2 regions of the Ruminococcus sp. OM06-36AC genome follow, and region 2 is predicted to be linked to the other one. Evidence: a T-box and tRNA genes for the amino acid it is inferred to sense, from the RefSeq annotation. Region 2 holds a T-box; the other holds one or more tRNA genes.

Region 1 (10,245 bases), on a different contig from region 2:
CGTTGTAAATCGATGCACGCATGCCGCCAACGGTGCGGTGTCCCTTCAGGTTCACGAAGCCGGCAGCAGTTGCTTCCTTGATAAACTTCGCATCCATGTCCTTGTCGCCGGTAACGAACGGTACATTCATCAGAGAACGGTCTTCCTTGCGGACAGTACCCTTGAACAGCTTGCTCTCGTCCAGGAAATCATACAGCACCTTTGCCTTGGCGATATTCCGCTTCTGCATTTCTTCCAGACCGCCCATTTTCTTGAGCCACTTGAAGACCTTTCCGCAGATGTAGATGCCGTAGCAAGGCGGAGTGTTGTACAGAGAATCTGCGTCTGCCTGTGTCTTCCATGCCAGCATGGTGGGGGTGTTTTCCACAGCCGGCTTTTCCGGAATCAGGTCTTCGCGGATAATGGCAATAACAACACCGGCAGGTCCCACGTTCTTCTGTACGCCGCCGTAGATCACGCCGTACTTGGTCACATCGACCGGCTCACTCAGGAAGCAGGAGGACACGTCAGCGACCAGCGTTTTGCCCTTGGTGTTGGGCAGCTTCTTATATTTTGTACCATAAATGGTGTTATTCTCACAGATATACACATAATCTGCATCATCATCGATAGGCAGATCGGAGCAGTCCGGAATGTAGGAGAAGGTTTTATCTTCCGAAGAAGCCACCTTGACAGCCTTACCGTACTTCTGGGCTTCCTGATAAGCTTTCTTTGCCCACTGACCGGTAACGATATAGTCTGCTACGCCGTTCTTCATGAGGTTCATGGGAACTGCTGCAAACTGCTGAGAGGCACCGCCCTGGAGGAACAGTACCTTATAATTATCGGGGATTCCCATCAGGTCACGCAGATCCTGTTCTGCGGTCTTGATGATCTCATCAAAAGCGGCACTGCGGTGGCTCATTTCCATAACGGACATACCGGTACCCTGATAATCCAACATTTCATCGGCTGCTTCACGCAGAACCTCCTCCGGCAATACCGCAGGGCCTGCACTGAAATTGTATACTCTATGCATTGTCAATACCCTCCTGTGGAAAAAAGCATACAGCTTATCCTACTGCTTTCATTTTTTCCAAAACTTTTCCGCATTTTCATTGAAAATTGCAACACGGTACTTTCTATTATACGCTTTTTCGGCGAAATTGTCAAGCATTTCACAGGGAAATCATGAAAATCCATTTTGGAAATGTCTTTTCAGCCAAAACAGATGCACGTTTTACGCGGGCAGCCGTACTGCCGTTTGTGTCGGTTTCCGCTTATCCCAGCACGCCGAAGCTGCCGTCTGCCTCTGCCGCCAGAATTTCCAGATTGTCCAGAATGGTGATCTCCTCGCCGTCGCTGTTCTCGCCCTTCATGGTCACGGCAATATCATAGATCGCATCGGACTGTTCTTCCAGATCCTTGGTGAATTCCTCGCCGAATGCCTGTGTATAGGCGTTCAGGTACTCCTGCACAAAATTGGTATCTTCCTCGAATTCCTCCGCCATCACTTCCTGTGCCTGTGCCAGTTCCAGACTTTGAATGGTAAAGTTATCGGTGCCGGCATAGTTCACCAGATTCTGGTGCAGCTGTTCCATGCTGTTCTCCAGTCCGTAACCGTACTGCTCTTGCAGCAGGCTCTCCAGCGATGTCCGGTACAGCGGGTTGATCTGCTCCAGATACAGGTCATAGTTCTGGGTGTCCACTGCATAAAAGTACAGGGCGATGGTATTTGCCAGTTCGTCCGGCACCTTGTCCTTATCGTAGGTCAGCTTGTAGTTCATGTTGTCCGGATCGGATTCTGTCACCGGCTCTATGGAATCGGCAGAATCCGTTGTGCTGCTCTCTGCCGCAGAGCTTTCCGCCTTATCTTTCTTTTCGCCGCAGCCGGCTGCACCTGCCGCCATGCCGCATGCCAGCAGCAAAGCCAGTGCCTGTTTCCAGATGTGTTTCATCATGTTTTCCTCCAAAACAAAAAAGCGTGGGCAGCTGCCGGTTTTTTCCTACACACCATATGGTTTGTCCTGTAGGGAACTACACCCGCATTGTCCCACGCTTGATCTTTCGGCAGCACCGCACAAGCTTTGTACAGTGTTGCCTTTATGATTTATCCGAATGTTTTTGTGCTGATGCCGTTGGCAGCTGCCCATGTTTCTATGGCAGAGCCGGACGGGCAAGTGATCGTCACGCCCAGCGGCTCGCTGCCCTCTACCAGTCCCCAGCGATCATATTCCAGTGACGCATTCGCCACAGTCAGATCAGTCAGGCTGGTACAGCCGGTGAATGCTTCCTCCATGACGGTGGAAACGGTTGCCGGCAGAGAAATGCTGGTCAGTGCCGAACAGCCTGCAAAAGCCGCACGGTCGATCTGTGCCACGGTTTCCGGAATCTGTACGGTGGTCAGACTGCCGCAGTCCATGAACGCACTTTCGCCGATTTCCGACAAGCCCTCCGGCAAAGTCACTTCCGTGAGATTCTGGTTTGCCTCAAAGGCATGGTTGGAAATGGCAGAAACCACATAATTGTCCACGGTGGACGGCACTTCCAGAACGGTTTCCATGCCCTGATAGCCGGTGATGCTGACGGTGCCGTCATCGTTCATCTCATACTGGAACACGTTTGTTTCCGCACTGCTGCCGGTTTCTTCCGGTGCAGTACTGCTGTCCGCTGCCTGTGCCGCAGAGCTGGCGGAATTCGCCGTGCTGCTGGCTGGCTGTTTGTCATCGCCGCAGCCGGTGGCAGACAATGCAAATGCTGCTGTCAGCAGGGCTGCCCAAAGTGTCTTTTTCCAAAACTGTTTCATATTTTCATTCCTCTCTGAAACGGGGGAACCCAAAAAATGCTAAGGCAATACCGCACAAAGATTGTGCGACAGATGCGTCGTCAAATTTTTCGTCAGATGAAACAAAAAGCGGAGTGAATACTTGCTGTGTTCACGAGTATTTTTGTGAAATATGACGGGAATTTTGCAAGCAGATGGCGTGCAAAGTCGCCAGACGCTCTTTGTGCGGTATTGCCCTGGGACTTATTTCTTGCCACGCATCTTGGCACGCTGCTGGTTGCTCAGAATCTGCTTGCGGATCCGCAGCGATTTCGGCGTTACTTCCAGCAGCTCATCATCTGCCAGGAATTCCAGACAGTCTTCCAAGCTCAGATTGCGGGGCGGTACCAGACGCAGAGCATCATCGCTGCCGCTGGCACGGGTATTGGTCAGGTGTTTCCGCTTGCAGACATTGACTACCAGATCTTCTGCCTTCGGCGATGCACCAACGACCATGCCCTCATACACCGGTACGCCGGCACCGATAAACAGGGAGCCTCGTTCCTGTGCGTTGAACAGACCATAGGTGACAGCTTCGCCGGTTTCGAAAGAGATCAGAGAGCCGGTGCTGCGGCGGGGAATCTCCCCCTTATACGGTGCGTATTCATAGAATACGCTGCTCATGATGCCCTCGCCCTTGGTGTCGGTCAGAAATTCGCTCTTGTAACCGAACAGACCGCGGGACGGGATCAAAAATGTCAGACGGGTACGGCTGCCCTGCGGGTGCATATCCTGCAATTCCGCCTTACGGGAGCCCAGCTTTTCCATGACGGAGCCGACACAGTCCTCCGGCACGTCAATGGACAGTTCCTCGATAGGCTCGTAACGCTTGCCGTCTACTTCGTGGAACAGAACACGCGGTGTGGAAACGCCCAGTTCATAGCCCTCACGACGCATGTTTTCGATCAGAATGGACAGGTGCATTTCGCCTCTGCCGGCAACGCGGAACGCATCAGTGCTGTCGGTTTCGGTGACACGCAGAGAAACGTCACGGAGCAGTTCCCGCATCAGGCGGTCACGCAGCTGGCGGGAGGTGACGAACTTGCCTTCCTGACCGGCAAAGGGGCTGTCGTTGACGCTGAAAGTCATTTCCACAGTCGGTTCGCTGATCTTGGTGAACGGCAGTGCTTCGAAGTCGTCCGGTGCACAGACCGTATCTCCGATCGAGATGTTTTCGATACCGCTGATCCAGACAATGTCGCCTACGGTCGCACTCTCTGCCGGCACACGCTGCAAGCCCTGAATTTGCAGCAGAGAAACGATCTTGTTCCGGCGGGTGTTTTCCGGATCGTGGTAGTTGCCCAGCAGTACCTGCTGTCCCACCTGAATGGTACCTCTTTCAATTCTGCCGATACCGATTCTGCCCACGTATTCATTATAGTCAATGGAGGAGATCAGCATCTGTAACGGTGCGTCCGGATCGCCCTCCGGCGGATTCACATAGGACATAATGGTGTCGAACAGCGGCTTCAGATCCTTGCCCTCACCGTGGGGGTCAAAGCTTGCAGTACCTGCACGGCCGGAGCAGTACAGGAACGGCGTATTCTCCAGCTGTTCCTCGCTGGCATCCAGATCCATCAGCAGTTCCAGCACTTCATCTGCGATCTCGTCCAGACGGGCATCGGGGCGGTCGATCTTATTGACGGCCACGATGATCTTCAGGTTCATTTCCAGAGCCTTGGACAGTACGAAACGTGTCTGAGGCATCGGGCCCTCTGCGGCATCAACCAGCAGAATGGCACCGTCTACCATGCTCAGTACACGCTCTACCTCGCCGCCGAAGTCAGCATGTCCCGGTGTATCAATGATGTTGATCTTGGTATCGCCGTAGCGTACCGAAGTATTCTTTGCCAGAATCGTGATACCGCGTTCCCGTTCCAGATCGTTGGAGTCCATGACACGTTCTGCCACAGCCTGATTTTCACGGAACACGCCGCCCTGTTTCAGCATTTCGTCTACCAGCGTTGTCTTACCGTGGTCAACGTGTGCGATAATGGCAACATTTCTCAAATCCTCACGAACCATAATTCTCTCCTCATTCCTATGGTATGGGTTTTGCGAACCGGCATCAAAGCCTGTCCGCCGATTCTGCATAGACAGCACCGTGCAAAGCTTATGCAGGGCTGCCTGATATGTATTGCTCTACAATCCATACACATGCGAAAAAGAAAAACAGGCAAACTCCCGAAGGGTTTGCCTGTTTTCTGGTGGGGGAGGACGGATTCGAACCATCGAAGCTAGAAGCAACAGATTTACAGTCTGCCCCCTTTGGCCACTCGGGAACTCCCCCATGTAACATATGTATGTTGTAGAATATTGGAGCTGGTGGACGGACTTGAACCCCCGACCTGCTGATTACAAATCAGCTGCTCTACCAACTGAGCTACACCAGCACTCGTGTGCTGCAACGATAATTATTATAGCACAACTTCGGGGTACTGTCAAGCATTTTTTTGAGGTTTTTCTTTTTCAAAGTTTCAGAATGTGAAACTTGTCTTTTTGAATCAAAATATATCTGATTTTAGCTATACGGGAATCTGAAAATAATTTTTGTGGAACAGGCAGTTTGACGAAGAGAGCCTCAGCTGCCGGCACAATTCAGGATTTATCGGGGCGATGCGGGCATGCCACCTACTTTATAAATTAGGCTTCCTTGAAAAAGGCACCCAAACTGAGCTAGCAGCCGCAAGCTGACTGAGAGATTTTGCTGTGAAATCTGCAATTCAAGAAAAAATTTCACCAGAATCCCTCCACCAGCTTCGCTGGTCCCCCTCCCTTTTCAAGGGAGGCTTATTCCAAAATAAAAAGAACCTGTTTTGCATCTGTGCTTATACAGATGTAAAACAGGTTCTAAGGAAGAAGTGGGAATCTGCCCTCATGGAACAGGCAGAATCCACATGAAGATGTCAGGATTTAACCAACTGCTTCGACAGCATCATAATCGCCAAGTTCCGCATCGGAAAAATCGTATTCGTTGTAATTTTCAACGCTGAACAGTTCCTCAGTCTGGGGATCATCGAAGAACGAATCCTTGATAGGAATTTGCAGATCAATCGCATTGCCCTGATCCATCAGACCGTCCTCCGACCACAGGTAAAGTTCCACATAGGACTCCCCTGCCTGCATCGGTCTGTCCAGAATCGCATACTGCATGAGCAGCTGTAAAGATTCGCTCTGGTTCAACGGCTGGCAGTCAGAAGCATAGGCATAGTGACCGCTGTAAGCCGAATCGGAAGAACCGCCGTAAGCATTCATGTTGACGGAAACATTCTTATCACTCTTGGTCAGTTCCGACAGCAGTGCCAGATTGTCCTTTTGTGCCGCATAGAGCATTTCGTAGAACTTCTTTGTCGTTTCCGGTGTCAGATTCTGATAGATCGCACAATCCAGTGTGTATGATCTTCCGTTTTTACGGAATGTGTAATCGATGTCGCTCACCCATGTATCGTCAGTACTGCCGTTCTGCATTGTCTGATACAGGGTTTCAAAGTCTGCTGACTGCAATTCCTCCCGATAGGTCTGCAACAGCTCCTCCGCCTGCTCTGTACTCAGATAGCAGGAACCCACCTGGTCGCGGAATGCTGCAGTGCCCTTGAGTTCCTGCGGCGGATTTCGCCATGCGTCCACATAGTCCGCATTGGTCTGCAATGCATTCAGCAGCTTTTCCGTTTCGGAAACAGGCACATAGATCAGCCGGCAAAGTGTCTGGTCTTTCGTGCGGATAATCACGTGATAAGCACAATAGGAATAGTCACTTTCGGTGTAATACTTGCTCTGATAAGCATCGCTCCCGCCTTCTTCCCACGTTTTCAGGTTTTCATCCAGATAGTAGGACACCAGTGTCACGGCAGTGGGGTCGGTGATCGCAATGTCACGGCTCATCAGGTTGATATAATCCCGATAGTTCAGATAGTTGCTGCCGGAAATATAGTCCGTGCCGTCTGTGCTGCAAAATGACACGCTTTCGATCTCCTGCATTGCCGGACGCTGTGCCACGATGTGTTTTTCCACCGCATGCATGCCCAGCAGGATCCCCACATTCAGCAGTGCCACAATGCCCAGCCCCGGCAGTGCCGTCAGCAGGTTTTTCCACTTCTTCGTGGTAATCAGTTCGTAGGCAAAGTACACCAGTGCTGCCACCAGATAGAGCACCAGGAACGCAAACCATTCGTCCCGCATCATACCGGTAGTCATTTCGCTGAACATCACACAAACGATAAAGATACAGATCACCATGGTCACCACAATGCGGTAGATGTGCTGGAGCAGACGGCTGGGAGCAGACTGTCCGGCAGCCTCACTGCGGCGGCGGTGGAACAAGAACGCCGCGATCGCAAAATACAACAGCCCCAGCAGGAACGTGTACAGATATGCCTGCCAGCTGGGAGAAAAGAGAGTTTCTATGCTCGTTCCGTCGTTTTCGGACATGGAAAAGACCACGTTGACACCAGAGAACAACAGGTTATTGGCATTCCGGAAAAATCCCGTTCCCGCAGAATCCGACAGAAACGGCAGGGCATTCACCATAGACGACTGCAATGCCAGTACACAGAGCCGCGGCAAAAAAAGCAGGATTCCGGCAAACAGCAGGTTCGTGAAAACAGTACCGGTAATGCTCATGGAAACCAGCACACCGGCAACCAGCAGAAAACTCATGCAGAACAGACTCGCCGCAAAGGGCAGCAGGCTGTCCATCAGCAGAGTGATGTACTTGTGTGTAAATCCACAGGTGATGACAGAAGTCAGCGTGCCCAGCACCAGCAGCAGGACTACCCACAGCAGCACGGCTCCGGCATAACTCAAGTACAGGGTGATCCGTTTATGGGGCAACGCGTGATACAAGTCTGATGCCGCCCGATTATCCAGAAAGTGGAACAGCATCAGCGTCATCAGCGGTGCCGCCAGCAGCACCACAAGCAGCGTCACATTGATGCCCCACGCTTCATAGACGACTTTGGTATAATGAGGGCTGCTGCTCAAGCTGATTGCCTGGGCAACTGGCTCCAGAACGGCACCCAGCACCACGATCACAGCACTGAAGATCCCGATCATCTTGCACTGCTGAAAGCCTTCCCACAGCAGCCGCAGGGAAAAGTGCATCTTCTTTTGTTTCATCTGATAAATCCTCCCCTTGCGTGAAAATACGCCACGGCACAAACCGCAGCCAGTCCCAATACCACCAGCAGCAGAGCCAGCGAACCCAGCAGCTGCCGGCGAGCTTCCTGCCGATCCTGTCTTCCGGCATACCGATGTTCAAGATTTTGCATGTTCGCTCTCCTCCTCTAACAGGTCATCGATCTGGAACGTATAGCCCAGCGTTTCCATTTCATATGTAAAGACTTCTTCCAGTGTCAGCGGAAGTACGTCCAGCAGAATCGGTTCCATTGCCCGCAGCTTCTGCACGATCTCGTCGCGGTCGCCGCTGACGATCAGATTGGCAACGCTGCCGCTCTTCTCATAGTGGGAAACCTGAATTCCCTGGAACTTGCTCTTGTCGTACTCGCCGCGGAACGCGATCTGAATCTTGAACTGAGAAGTTTTCAGGTTCTCGATGTCACTTTCCAGCACCAGACCGCCCTTATGGAGCAGTGCCAGCTGGTCACAGATGTCCTCCAGTTCCCGCAGGGAGTGAGAGGTGATGATCGCCGAGGCTCCCCGTTCCAGCACGTCCTCGCAGATCAGCTTTTTCACAAAGTTCCGCATTACCGGATCCAGCCCGTCAAAGGTTTCGTCGAAAAACAGGTAATCCGGACGGCAGGACAGTGCCAGAATGGTTGCCGCCTGCCGCCGCATGCCCTTGGAGAACTGTCCCAGTGACTTGTTCCGGGGCAGCTGCAAATGGCTGCGGAGTTTTTCAAAACGATCTCTGTCAAAATCCGGATACAGATTCCGGTACATGCGTTCCATGCGGTTCAGATTTGCCCCTGCCAGAAAATAGAGTTCATCCGGCACATAGGCAATGCGGCGTTTCACAGCAGGATTATCCCAGACCGGTTCGCCGTCGATGCGGATTTCACCGCCGTCCGGCTGATACACACCGGTGAGCGTCCGCAAGAACGTGGATTTTCCGGCACCATTAGAACCGACCATACCATAAATACAGCCGGAGCCGATGGTACAGGTGACATTTTCCAGTGCGGTGAAATCCTGAAACCGTTTTGTGAGATTCTTGATCTCGATCATGCCTGACTGCCCCCTTTCTGCAATTCTTTCGCCTCAGTAAACGCCTGCTCCACACAGGCGGTGATCTCCTCCTTCGTCACACCAGCCATCGCCAGTGCCGTCAGCATCTCCGTCAGGTCTTTCATCTTCTCTCTCCCTTTCTCCAGCAGCTTCTGCTGGGCATCTGCACAGACATAGTAGCCTTTTCCAGGAACAGACTGGATCAGCCCTCGGGCATCCAGTTCAGTATAGGCTTTCAGAATCGTTCGCGGATTGATCGAATTGGTCATCGAAACGCTCCGCACCGATGGGATCTGTGCCTCAGGCTGTAACACGTCCGTCAGAATAAACTGTTCCACCTGATGAATGATCTGTTCATAAACTGGTTCCCGCGACATCGCGTCGATCTGGAACATGGCAAAACCTCCGTTCTCCTGTTATTTTTCAGGAAGTACTGCACGCAATCTGCTTGCAGCATTTCCTTCATATTCCCAAGCTTGTGTTGCATGCGTTTTAGGTGTTGTATCTCTCATGCAACACGTTAAGTATACCATATCCGTTCTCTCTTGTCAAGAGGTTTTGCAAAAAAAATTTGACGACGCATCTATCGCACAATCTTTGTGCGGTATTGCCTTGACAGGCACGATATTTGCCATTGATGTATAAATCTTCCGATTTTGCAGACAATAGCTTTGCATCGCAGCAGCATGCGAGATTGTCGGGGCAGTGCTGTCCCGAGCAAGGAGGATTTTTGAGATATGAAAGCAACTGGAATTGTCCGGCGAATCGACGATCTGGGGCGTGTTGTGATCCCGAAGGAGATTCGCCGCACCATGCGGATCCGGGAGGGCGACCCGCTGGAGATCTACACCAGCAGTGACGGCGAAGTCATCTTCAAGAAGTACTCTCCCATCGGAGAAATGGGAGAGAGTGCGGCACAGGTGGCAGAGATCATGCACCGGCTGGCGGGGTGTCCCGTGGCAGTGTTCGACCGCGACCATGTCGTTTCGGTATCCGGAGCCGCCAAAAAGGAGTGGAACGCCCGACGGGTTTCACCGGAACTGGAAGAACTTATGGAGCAGCGGCGGCAGTACTTTTCCGATGCCGGCGAACCGGAATTTCTACCCGCAGAGGGCATGGAAAAGGCGGCTGTGGCATGCATGCCCATTCTCTCCGCCGGTGACGTGACCGGAGCCGTGGCATTTCTGGAAAACAGCGAGCACACCGCACTGAACGAAACCCAGAAGAGTTTGATTCAGGCGGCTTCGCAGTTTCTGGGG
Region 2 (12,523 bases):
CGTGCATATTTTCCGAGATATTTCGGGAAAATACTCGAAAATCCACAAAGGATTTTCTCCGTTTTTCCCTTCATCTCTCAAAAAATCTGACAACGAAATCTGCATACGTCAGATACGAAACAGACTCTCATATTTCACAAAAATGCTCGTGAATACATCAAGTATTCACTCCGCTTTTTGTTTCATCTGACGAAAAATTTGACGACGCATCTGTCGCACAATCTTTGTGCGGTATTGCCATAGATTTTTTCTATGGGTTTAGATTTGAAAATTCCGTCTATGCAAAACGAATAAAATGTGCTATAATAGTATCATCTTTTTTATTATAAAAATACAACTTGCAGTACATGATTTCGGGCAATCCTGCCCGTGTACTGCCGACACTCTGGAGGAATTTTTATGCAGCCCTGCAATCCGAATGCAAAACTGGAAACCAAATGCCTGCACGCCGGCTATACCCCGAAAAACGGCGGCCCCGGCACAGTACCCATTGTACAAAGCACCACTTATCGTTTCGACTCCACCGAAAAGGTGGCGGAACTGTTTGACATGCCCATGGAACCGATGTACTCCCGTTTCGCCAACCCCACCTGTGATGCAGTAGAACAGAAGATCGCTGCACTGGAGGGCGGCGTCGGGGCAATGCTCACTTCCAGCGGACAGGCAGCTTCCCTGCTGTCGGTGCTGAATCTGTGCAGTGCCGGCGACAGCATTGTTTCCGTTTCCACCATTTACGGCGGCACTGTGAACCTGTTCGGCGTAACGCTGAAGCGGTTCGGCATCGAGTGCATCTGGGTAGACCCGCTGGCAGATGAGGAAACCATTTCGCAGGCGATAAAGCCCAACACCAAGCTGATCTTCGGCGAAACCATTGCCAATCCGGCACTGACAGTATTCGACATTGAAAAGTTCGCCAAGATCGCCCATGCCCACCAGATCCCGCTGATCGTGGACAACACCTTTGCCACGCCGATCCTCTGCCGTCCCATTGAATTCGGAGCAGATATTGTGATCCACTCCACCACCAAGTACATGGACGGCCACGCTCTCCAGTGCGGCGGTGTTATTGTGGACGGCGGCACATTTGACTGGGAAAAAAGCGGCAAATTCCCCGACTTCACAGAGCCGGACGAAAGCTATCACGGTGTAGTCTACACCAGAGAGTTCGGCAAAATGGCATACATCATCAAGGCGAGAATGCAGCTGATGCGGGACTTCGGCTGTTATCCGGCGGCACACTCCGCGTTCCTGCTGAATCTGGGACTGGAAACTCTGCCGGTACGTATGAAGCAGTACTGCGAAAACGCTATGGCAGTGGCAAAAATGCTGAAGCAGTCTGACAAAATCGCCTCTGTCACCTACCCCAACCTGCCGGACGACCCCTATCACGAAATGGCAAAGAAGTATCTGCCCAACGGCACCTGCGGTGTCATTTCGATCTCGATCAAGGGCGGCAGAGAAGCTGCTGTCCGCTTTATGGACGCGTTGCAGCTGGCTTCCATTGAGGTACACGTGGCAGATATTCGCACCTGTGTGCTGCACCCTGCATCAGCCACCCACCGCCAGCTGACCGAAGAACAGCTGAAAGCAGCAGGCATTGACGGCGGACTGATCCGCATTTCTGTAGGTCTGGAAAATATCGAGGATATTCTCGCCGACTTGCAGCAGGCACTGGAGCGTGTATAAAGGTAGTCACCTCTGAAAAATTTGTCGGATAATCTGCAAATATCTGCATGTCGGGGCTTGTATTTTCTTTGAAAATATGGTATACTATAGATGTAGAAATATTACAGCGAAACGAAAGCTGTAATCTGGAAACGTCTGTGTTTTCTGTCGCCGACCCGCAGAAGAACCACAGCGTGTACACTTTCGCACACGCCTGCACAGGACATGGTGTCGGAGAAAAGAGGTATCGATATGAAAGGAACGATTATCGCTGCAATGGTTGCAGCAGCTGCCGCAGCTTCCGCTGCAACTATTTACGCACTGAAAAAGGCACACGACAAGCGACTGGAAGCCGCATGCAATTGTGACGACCTGCCGGAGGGCGGCTGCACGAATGACGACGAGTGCTCCTGCTGTGACGAGCCGGAAAACGAAGAAGATACCGAAAACACTGCCGAAGCAGCAGGCTGCTGCTGTGCAGATGGTGTTTGCTCTATCGATTCCGAGGACGACGAAGCAGACCAGCCGACAACCGTGCACATGCCGGAAGAAGAGCCTGCCGACGATGCAAAGCCGGAACAGGACGATTCCGCAGATGATGCTGAAAAGACGATTCCGATTTCTTCCGGCGACGAGGACTGACGGCATAACATTTTGTGCCGGTTTATGGCTCTCACTTTCATAAATAGAAACAGCACTTTTGCAGCCGCAGACCCGCGGGCAAAAGTGCTGTTTTTTGTGTTTGGAAAAGTTATTTCGCGAGGACTTCTTCCCAAGAAGTGTCATATCCTGCTCCGCGGAGAGCCACGTAGTACATGATATAGAAGCTGTCGGTGGAATCCACTGTGCCATTGCCGTCTACATCGGCGGCAGCGATCTGTTCATCCGTCAGCCCGCCGTCATTGCCTACGGCAACGTTGGCGATGTAGAGCATGGTGTAAAAGATGTCGGTGGAGTCAATGCCGCCGCTGCCGTCTACGTCACCCCTGGGCAATCCGCCGATCAGAGCAAATCTGATGTTGTTTTCGGCTGCGTATTTCTGGGCGTAAGAGCGGGCGTAACCATAAATAGTGAGGTTGTTGCAGCCGGAAAAGGCAGATTTTTCAATGCTTGTCACGCTGTCCGGTATCGTGATCGAGGTCAGCTTTTTACAGTCGGAAAAAGCACTCTCTCCTATGCTGGTCACGCTGTCTGGTATCTCGATTTCAGTCAGGCTGCTACAGCCGGAAAAGGCATTACTTCCAATACTTGTCAAGCTGTTCGGCATCGTGACTTCGGTCAGACTGGTACAGAAAGAAAAAGCGTTCGCTCCAAGAATCGTCACACCGTCCGGCATCGTGATCGTGGTCAGACTGCTGCACTTATAAAAGGCATCTAAGCCAATTCTCGTCACGCTGTCCGGTATCGTGACCGCAGCCAGACTGTTACAGCCAGAAAAAGCACTTCTTCCAACACTCGTCACCGGTTTTCCAGCGATCTTCGCTGGAATCTCTACAGCCGTAACTTCTTTTTCACAACCAGTAATTCGAATTTCGACTGTATCGATCACGTCATAATACAAATCTCCATAAATACCGTCGTAAAAATATGGCACATCTGCACTCGCCGGCAATTCCACGCCAGACAGTCCCACACTGCCCAGACAAAGCAAGCCAGCAGTCAATGCCGCTAACCCTTTTTTCCACAATTTCATTTTTCTTCCTCCATATCATTCTTAGGGTAATACCGCACAAAGATTGTGCGACAGATGCGTCGTCAAATTTTTCGTCAGATGAAACAAAAAGCGGAGTGAATACTGGATGTATTCACGAGCATTTTTGTGAAATATGACGGGAAATTTGCAAGCAGATGGCGTGCAAAGTCGCCAGACGCTCTTTGTGCGGTATTGCCTCAACATTTTATTTGTATTTCTGCGTTGATTTCCCTGCTATAAAAAGAGCGTCCTGCAACCACAGAACGCCCTTGGATTTTCTGTTGGAGATGAGTCTTAGTCCTCCACAACCACCTTGTGGAATACCTTTTTGCCCTTTCGCAGAATGGTTTCTGCTTCCGGATAGATCACGCTCTTGGGGTCGGTGACCTTGGTGTCATTCACAGAAACGCCGCCCTGCTGTACCAGCCGGCGTGCTTCGCCGTTGGACGGGGACAGTCCGCAACGTACCATCAAGGTCAGGATCCCGATGCCGCCGTCGGTGAGTTCCTCTGCTTTCAGAACGGTGGTCGGCATATCCGCATTGTTTCCGCCGCCGCCAAAGACAGCCTTTGCCGCAGTCTGTGCCTTTTCGGCTTCTTCCTTGCCGTGCACCAGTGCAGTCAGTTCATACGCCAGCAGTTCCTTTGCCTGATTCAGCTGCTGTCCCTCCAGTGTGCGTTCCATTTCCTCGATCTGCTCAATGGGAACAAAGGTGAGCAGCTTCAGGCACTTGATAACGTCCTGATCGGAAACGTTCCGCCAGTACTGGTAGAACTCGTACGGTGTCGTCTTTTCCGCATCGAGCCATACCGCACCCTTTTCGGTCTTGCCCATTTTCTTGCCCTCGGAGTTCAGCAGCAGGGTAATGGTCATTGCGTAAGCGTCCTTGCCCAGCTTCCGGCGAATCAGCTCCGTGCCGCCCAGCATGTTTGCCCACTGGTCATCGCCGCCGAACTGCATGTTGCAGCCGTAATCCTGAAACAGCTTGTAGAAGTCGTAGCTCTGCATGATCATGTAGTTGAATTCCAGGAATGTCAGACCGCGTTCCATACGCTGCTTGTAGCACTCGTGAGAGAGCATGCGGTTCACGCTGAAGTGAGCACCCACGTCGCGGAGCACGTCCACATAGTTCAGATCCAGCAGCCAGTCGCCGTTGTTGACAACAATTGCCTTATTTTCCGAAAAATCGATGAACCGGCTCATCTGCTTCTTGAAGCAGTCCACGTTGTGCTGAATGGTTTCCTTGGTCATCATTTTCCGCATGTCGGTTTTGCCGGAGGGGTCGCCGATCATTGCCGTGCCGCCGCCGATCAGAACGATCGGCTTGTTCCCTGCCATCTGGAGCCGCTTCATCAGGCACAGTGCCATGAAGTGTCCCACGTGCAGGCTGTCTGCGGTGGGGTCGAAGCCAATGTAAAAGGTTGCCTTGCCGGCGTTGATCAGTTCCTCGATCTCCTTTTCATCGGTCATCTGGGCGATCAGGCCCCGTCGTTTCAGTTCTTCAAATACTGTCATGTTCTTTCCCTCTTTCCCCGAAGGGTACAAAAAAGCCCTCCGGAAACTATTTTTCCAGAGGACGATGTTTTCACCGTGGTACCACCTCAATTTATCAGAGCGAAAGCCGCCCTGACCTCAAAGACGCTGTAACGGGCGTGCCCGAACTCCCCTACGCACGACGGTTTCAGGAAGCCTGCTCCCAAGTGTATTCTCTGCGGTGACGCTCCCCCGTTCCACCAACCCGAGGGTTCTCTGTGCCGGCACGAATGCAGATACTTCTCTTGCTCTACGCATTTCATAATGTGTTTATCATACCATATTGTCGGGCGGTTGTCAAGGGATTTTTCTGTAAAAAATCCAGAACACCTACTTGACAAATCCAAAGGAATCGTCTATCATAGAAATAGAAAGAGCATACCAGCAGACGGTTTGCTCCCATAAGTACTTATTATGAAAAAATAGCCGCCTTATGTGGAAGTGGGGCGGCTATTTCCATTTATAGCGGTAAAATATGCTTGACACGACACCATTCCGGTGTTATAATAAAGGCATACGGGGCATTAGCACAGTTGGGAGTGCGTCACATTCGCATTGTGAAGGTCAGGGGTTCGATTCTCCTATGCTCCACCAGAAACCCACCAAAATTCCAAGAGAATTACGGTGGGCTTTTCTATACCATTTCTTACATCAAAACTTGCGATGCATAATTAGGGAGAAAAAATGAAATTCAAAACGATAAACACCATAATATGTTCCGCCACAATGTCAGTTATTACAGTGTCAGCTATATTTCTTGCGGAAATTATCGGTATCGCAAACGAGTTATTCCGATTGCCATATTTGTTGGTTGTAGCAGTAATATATGCAGCTATGCTGTTAAGTGAAAGTAAGAAGCAGCTTCTGTTGAAATGGGTTTTGTCACTGCCCTTTTCTTTTTTTTGCTTCGAATATTTTTGGCAAACACACTATTCTATCAGAGCGTTAAACTGGATAATAGAGGGATATGGAACACAATCTGCCGGCGGCAATTTTTCAGGTTTTATAGTTCTTATTCTTTTGCTAGTCCTTTGCTTTGCAGGCATGATATTTGCATATTCTAAGTCATCTGAAAAAATCAAACGATATATAAAAGTGCAGTCATTGACAGGCATATGGATTTTCATGTTAATGATTATCGTAGTCGCATACTTGGAAACCCAATTTCCAGCATATCACGATGTATTATCGTATCATTAAACACCACACAAAAAAACGGCTCTGCCACAGGAATTTCCCTGCGGCAGAGCCGTTTCTTGTTTTCAGCGTATCTTAGGCAAACCAACGATTATGTCTGTTTGCCGTCCGCTTTCTTTTTCTTTTCAATTTCCGCCTTTTTGGCTGCAAATTCCTTGTCGTCCAGAATGCCCTGCTGGTGGAGTGCCTCCAGTTTTTCCAGCAGCTTCTCCGGAGAGTCGTCATTTGCCTTGTCCTTGGTACCGGACTTCAGCTTCACGCGTTTTTTCGCCTGCTGCTGTTCCCGTTCCTTTTCAGCTTCGATCTCTGCCAGCATTGCAGCATACCGCTTGCGGTCACCGAACCAGAACAGCACGATCAGGATAATGCCGCCTGCCAGTGTGCCCATGCCGATCCACCACCCCGGCGGTGTGTAGGTCATGGTCACGGTATGTTCTCCGGCAGACAGCGGCACACCGATCATGGCATCTACGATTGCCACCTGATCGACCTTCTTGCCGTCCACCTTGACGGTCCAGCCCGGCTGATCCGGAATGGAAGTCATCATGATCTGACCTTCTTCTGCGGTAATGGTACCAGTCAGCTTCCGGTCGTTGCTCTTTTTGGTGTCGATCTGCCACTGATTCTGCTTCAGAATGTCAATATCCTCTTGGAATACGTCCGGATGATAGGTGTAGAACAGGAAGTTCTTGACAATGGTGAACTTTTCCTCATTGGCAATGGTCATACGCAGGGTGATCTTCGTGCCCGGCTCAAAGGTACCCAGACGCAGGGCAATGTAGTTATCGCCCTCGAAGTATTCGCCCATAGACTGGAAGCCGCCGTTGTTCTTAGCGTATTCATCGGCATCTTTCCAAGTGAAGTCGCCGCTGTTGGATTCCTTCCAGCCGTTTTCTGCCTCGCTCCATTCGCTGTCGTTCCATGTGGACATCCACAGGTTGACTTTCTTCTGGAACTCGGTCTTGAAGTAGATGTAGATCGGTTCGTTGGACTCTGCCACCAAGTGGAAGTCCACAGTGGGGTCACCGTCGCCGGTCACGTCATACTTGGTCTGTTCGCCGTAGGGGCTTGTGGTGATCGCATCGCTGACGATCGGATTTTCTGCCAGATTCAGCGGTGTGTAATACTCGTGCCAGCTCTGGAACTGTCCGTTTTCGTCAAATGTGGTCTGTCCGCTCATGGTGCTCATGAAGATGTTCTGGCTGTTGAACGGATTGTCGTTGCCCAGATGATCGATCTTCTGCACATCCTCGTCTACCATGTAGCCGATAGACAGAGCATTGGTATTTTCATAAGCAGTAATGGTCTTTGCAGTACCATTTTCGTTGGTATAGTCGTATGCCCAGCGTGCTTCATATGCCGGATTCAGACGGCGGTTCTGATCGCCGCTTTCCCCGCGGTCCAGCACATACTTGATGCCCAGCAGAGAGTCCGCAATTTCGGTGTTGCCGTCATAGCGGGTATAGTAGCTGTGCATGCAGTAACCCAAGGTTTCAATGAAATTGATGGCACGGGTGTTCATAACAGAACTGGAGTGCGAGATACCTTTCAGTCCGAATGCCGCATTATCGTTGACACAGCGGAAGAAGGTCTTTTCCGCACGGTAGAAGCCGTCGTCCTTTTCCTCCAGCATCTGTGTTGCCGCACGTCCGTTCTGCACGTAGTTCTGATAGGAGGCACGGGTGGAGTATGCCACTTCCTTGTCGATGTCCTTCATGGAATCTACAGCGTTGTAGGTTGCTTCGCCGCCTACCATGATCAGCATCATAGTGGTCAGGGCAACGCTTACGCCACGCTTGCCCTGCGTGATCTTTCCGCCCAGCATGAAGTACAGCAGGATCAGGTAAATGCCCATGAGTGCCGCAGAGATCCAGACAGCACCCTTTGCCATCTGGTCAAATTTCAGACCGGCAACAATGGCAATGATGACCGCCATTATCACTGCCGATCCGATCAGATGCTTCTTTTCGATACCGTCGCGGTTTGCGAATGCAGTTGCCGCCATGGTCAGGAACACAAAGGACAGCAGGAATGCATAGCGGAACGGCAGCCAGTTCGGCACCTGTCCGCCGTGCCACATCATGTCTATCGGTGTGATCAGCATGCACATTACCATTACAGCGATCAGCAGAGAGTAACCGATCTTCTTTTTCCGGTTGACCTTTTTGTTCAGGTAGAACAGGGGCAGCAGCACCAAGGTCAGCAGACCGCAGTAGATTTCCGGCTTGCCCTGTACGTTTACAGAGTCATACTGTGCCGGCAACAGCTGCGGGAACATGTCCAGCAGATCACACAGGAACACCAGCAGCGGCGAATCCTGTGCATTTTCCAGCAGTTTCTTGCTCAGCGGGAACGACTGGAACCGGAAGCTGTAGTCCGGATCTGTGAATTCGAACTTACCCAGTTTCAGAGCGTTGTACACCGGCAGCAGCATGAATGCCGCACATGCCAGTGCAATGACGGAAGAATACGCGATCCGTACAAACGCGGTGAAATAGTCATAACCCTTCCGCTTCTTGTCCGAGCCGAAGCACAGATAAAACAGGAAGTACAGGATCACAAAGAAGCAGATCATGTAGCCGATGTAGAAGTTTGCCACACACATCAGTGCCAGCGGAATGATGAAATTCAGCCGGCGGCCGTCGTCGACCAGATATTCAATGCCCAGCATGATCAGCGGCAGGAATACCAGACCGTCCAGCCACATGGGGTCGATCAGCTGGATCACGCCGTATGCCATCATCGCATACATGGTGGAGAAGAGCAGTGACGGGTACGGCTGTACGCCGCGGCGTTTCTGTAAGAAGTAGTTGAATGTTGCACCGGCTGCACCCAGCTTGCACAGCTGCATGATCAGCAGGCTGCTCAGCATGAATTTCTCCGGCAGGAGCATGACGATCAGCGTGAACGGGCTCGCCAGATAATAGCCGATAATGCCCATAAACTCGCCGGAAAGATTTCGCGACCAGTTGTAGAAGATGCTGCCGTCACCCCAGAACGCATCACGGAGTGCCTCGAAATAATACACATACTGTCCGTTCAGGTCCAGACAGAGCACGGATTCTTCGCCAAAGGGGTAGAGTCCGAAAAGGGCGTATGCCAGATAGGTCAGCACAGCCGGAATGGCAAAGGCGATGAGATAGATCCGGTTCCGGACGATCCATCTGCCGATTGCAGAGATGACACTGCCGGCACTGAAACTGCGTTTCGCAGTCTGTGTGGCAGCTTGGATTTTGGTGGTTGCCATGAAAGTCCTCCTTAAATGATAAGATGATCGCCGGATTCCAGCAACAGAATCCGGAAAGTGTGTTCCGCCGTTCCCCTCCTGCGGACAGAACAACAGATACCAACATTATAGCACAATCTTTCCCGTTTGGCAAGCCCTTTTTATGCAAAAAACACGGAAAAGTACGAAAGCCATATCCCAAAATCCATAAAAACCACGAAAACCGCCTGCCCTGCAAAATTTCCCTGCAAATGCAAAAATGCCTCGCACAGCACAACGCTGTACGAGGCATTTTCAAGGGAATGCTATTCTTCGTGCGGTACCGCCTTATGCGGTCTGGGCAAATTGTGAACGATACAAATCGGCATAGAAGCCGTTCTTCTCCAGCAGTTCTTCGTGGGTGCCCTGCTCGATGATGTCCCCGTCCTTCATGACCAGAATCATATCGGCATTGCGAATGGTGGACAGCCGGTGGGCAATGATAAAGCTGGTTCTGCCCTCCATGAGGTGATCCATTGCCTTTTGAATCAGAATTTCTGTACGGGTATCCACAGAGGAGGTCGCCTCGTCCAGAATCATGACCCGATTGTCCGCCAGAATGGCACGGGCAATGGTGAGCAGCTGTTTCTGTCCCTGTGAAACGTTGCTGGCATCTTCGTTCAGTTCCATCTGGTAGCCGTCCGGCAGCTGGCGGATAAAGCTGTCCGCATGAGCAGCCTTTGCGGCGGCAATGACTTCTTCATCTGTCGCGTCCAGTCTGCCGTACCGGATATTCTCCATAATGGTACCCTGAAACAGCCATGTGTCCTGCAACACCATGCCGAAAGATTCCCGCAGCTTGTGGCGGTCGAAGTCCCGCACATCATGGCCGTCCAGCAGGATCGCACCGCCGCTGACATCATAGAACCGCATCAGCAGTTTCACCATTGTGGTTTTTCCGGCACCGGTGGGACCTACAATGGCGATCTTCTGTCCGGACTTTACCTTGGCACTGAAATCGTGGATAACGCACTGCTCCGGCTGGTAACCAAAGGAAACATGCTGAAAATCAACATTGCCCTCCACGTTTGCCAGTTCCAGCGGGTGCTCTGCTGTCTGCACTTCTTCCGCTTCTTCGAGGAATTCAAAGACACGTTCGCTTGCCGCAGCCATAGACTGCACCTGATTGAGTACCTGTGCGATCTGCTGCATGGGCTGGGTGAAGTTCTTCACATACTGGATAAACGCCTGAATGTCACCAATGGTGATCGTGCCGCGAATCGCCAGCAGACCGCCGGACAGTGCCACAGCGGCATAACCCAGATTGCCCACGAACATCATGATCGGCTGCATCAAGCCAGACAGGAACTGAGATTTCCATGCGGAGTGGTACAGGGTATCGTTGGTTTCCTGAAACTGCTGCACCATGTCCTTTTCCTTATTATACGCCTGAATCACTGTATGACCGGCGTAGGTTTCTTCCACTTGTCCGTTGATGTGTCCCAGATATTCCTGCTGCTGCTTGAAGTACTTCTGGGATTTTTTCACCACCAGAGAAATCAGAGTTACGGAAATCGGGAGAATTACCACAGCGATCAGAGTCATCAGCGGCGAGATACGAAGCATCATTACCAGTACGCCGACCATAGTCGCCACGGAAGTGATGATCTGGGTGATACTCTGGTTCAGGCTCTGTCCCAGTGTGTCCACGTCGTTGGTGATGCGGGACAGCACTTCGCCGTAGGTACGGCTTTCAAAATATGCCATTGGCATGCGGTCGATTTTTTCCGAAATGTCTTTCCGCATGCGGTAGCAGACTTTCTGTGTGACACCGGTCATCAGCCAGCCCTGCACAAAGCCGAACAGAGTACTCAGCAGATACAGTCCCAGCACAAACAGCAAAATCTGTCCGATCTTGGTGAAATCGATGCTGCCGGTTCCCTGAATCTTCGCCAGCAGTCCGTTGGAAAGTTCCGTGGTCGCCTTACCCAGAATGTCCGGTCCGATCACGCTGAACACGGTGGAGGCAATTGCACACAAAATTACCACGGCCACTGCGGCATGATATTGCTTCATATATGCAAACAGTTTGCCAATAGAGCCTTTAAAGTCCTTCGCCTTTTCTACCGGCATCTGTCCGCGTCCGCCCATACGCCGTCTTTCATTCGCCATCTGTCATCGCTCCTTCCTCCGGTGTTTCCTCCAAGCCCAGTTCCGACGGGGAAAGCTGGGACTTGGCGATCTGCTGATATACCTCACAGTTCTTCAGCAGTTCCTCATGGGTGCCCTTGCCGACAATTTTGCCTTCTTCCAGAACCAGAATCTGGTCAGCATGGAGAATGGTGCTGATTCGCTGTGCCACGATGATCATGGTGCTGTCCTGTACCTGTTCTCCCAGTGCCTTTCGCAGAGCCGCATCGGTTTTCAGATCCAGTGCGGAGAAGCTGTCGTCAAAGACGAACACTTTCGGGTGCTTGGCAATGGCTCTGGCGATAGTCAGACGCTGTTTCTGTCCGCCGGAAACATTGGTACCGCCCTGTGCAATGGTACTGTCGAACCGGTCGGGCTTCTCTTGGATAAATTCCATTGCCTGTGCAATTTCCGCCGCCTGCTGTACTTCTGCATCGGAAGCGTCCGGATTGCCGAACCGCAGGTTGCTGGCAATGGTACCGGAGAACAGCACGCCCTTTTGCGGAACAAAACCGATCTGCTGCCGCAGTTCTTCCAGCGGCAGGTCACGCAGTTCCACGCCGTCCAGCGTAATGCTGCCTGCTGTGACATCGTACAGACGGGGAATCAGGTTCACCAGTGTGGACTTGCCGCAGCCGGTGCTGCCGATGATCGCCGTGGTCTGGTTGGGCTTTGCCGTGAAGCAAAGGTCTGTCAGAGCGTTCTCCTCCGCATGCGGATAGCGGAAGCAGACATGATCAAAGGTCAGCACGCCCTTGCTGTCCTGCAAATGTTTCGGCTGTGCTGTTTCCTGTACAGAGGTCTTGGTTTGCAGCACTTCGTCAATACGTTTGGCTGCCACAGAACCACGGGGCAGCATGACGGACATCATGGTCAGCATCAGGAACGACATGACGATCATCATCGCATACGTAATGAATGCAGTCATAGAGCCGACCTGCATAGAGCCGCCGTCAATGCGGTGAGAACCGACCCACACGATCAGAATGGTCAGGCTGTACATGATCAGCATCATCACCGGCATCATGAAGGTCATGACA

The links. A T-box is a leader RNA that pairs with one kind of tRNA and senses whether it is charged. The one in region 2 lies ahead of tyrS (tyrosine--tRNA ligase), so its partner is inferred to be a tRNA-Tyr.
Region 1: it has a tRNA-Tyr gene. The T-box ahead of tyrS (tyrosine--tRNA ligase) is inferred to sense a tRNA for this amino acid. The anticodon was not compared.

The regions. Positions count from the first base shown of each region.
Region 1 is NZ_QSTT01000006.1:129-10,373, reverse strand. It holds gene serC (3-phosphoserine/phosphohydroxythreonine transaminase) at 1-1,018, opposite strand, end outside; gene DXB92_RS06415 (hypothetical protein) at 1,260-1,940, opposite strand; gene DXB92_RS06410 (leucine-rich repeat domain-containing protein) at 2,090-2,785, opposite strand; gene typA (translational GTPase TypA) at 3,008-4,828, opposite strand; tRNA gene DXB92_RS06400 (tRNA-Tyr) at 5,009-5,093, opposite strand; tRNA gene DXB92_RS06395 (tRNA-Thr) at 5,121-5,196, opposite strand; gene DXB92_RS06390 (hypothetical protein) at 5,717-7,918, opposite strand; gene DXB92_RS13590 (hypothetical protein) at 7,915-8,070, opposite strand; gene DXB92_RS06385 (ABC transporter ATP-binding protein) at 8,057-8,986, opposite strand; gene DXB92_RS06380 (GntR family transcriptional regulator) at 8,983-9,381, opposite strand; gene DXB92_RS06375 (stage V sporulation T C-terminal domain-containing protein) at 9,724-10,245, shown strand, end outside.
Region 2 is NZ_QSTT01000001.1:254,240-266,762, forward strand. It holds gene DXB92_RS13300 (hypothetical protein) at 1-46, opposite strand, end outside; gene DXB92_RS01160 (O-acetylhomoserine aminocarboxypropyltransferase/cysteine synthase family protein) at 400-1,686, shown strand; gene DXB92_RS01165 (hypothetical protein) at 1,918-2,307, shown strand; gene DXB92_RS01170 (leucine-rich repeat protein) at 2,417-3,358, opposite strand; gene tyrS (tyrosine--tRNA ligase) at 3,653-4,873, opposite strand; T-box leader at 4,928-5,153, opposite strand; tRNA gene DXB92_RS01180 (tRNA-Ala) at 5,410-5,485, shown strand; gene DXB92_RS01185 (hypothetical protein) at 5,576-6,091, shown strand; gene DXB92_RS01190 (YfhO family protein) at 6,180-9,335, opposite strand; gene DXB92_RS01195 (ABC transporter ATP-binding protein) at 9,642-11,465, opposite strand; gene DXB92_RS01200 (ABC transporter ATP-binding protein) at 11,455-12,523, opposite strand, start outside.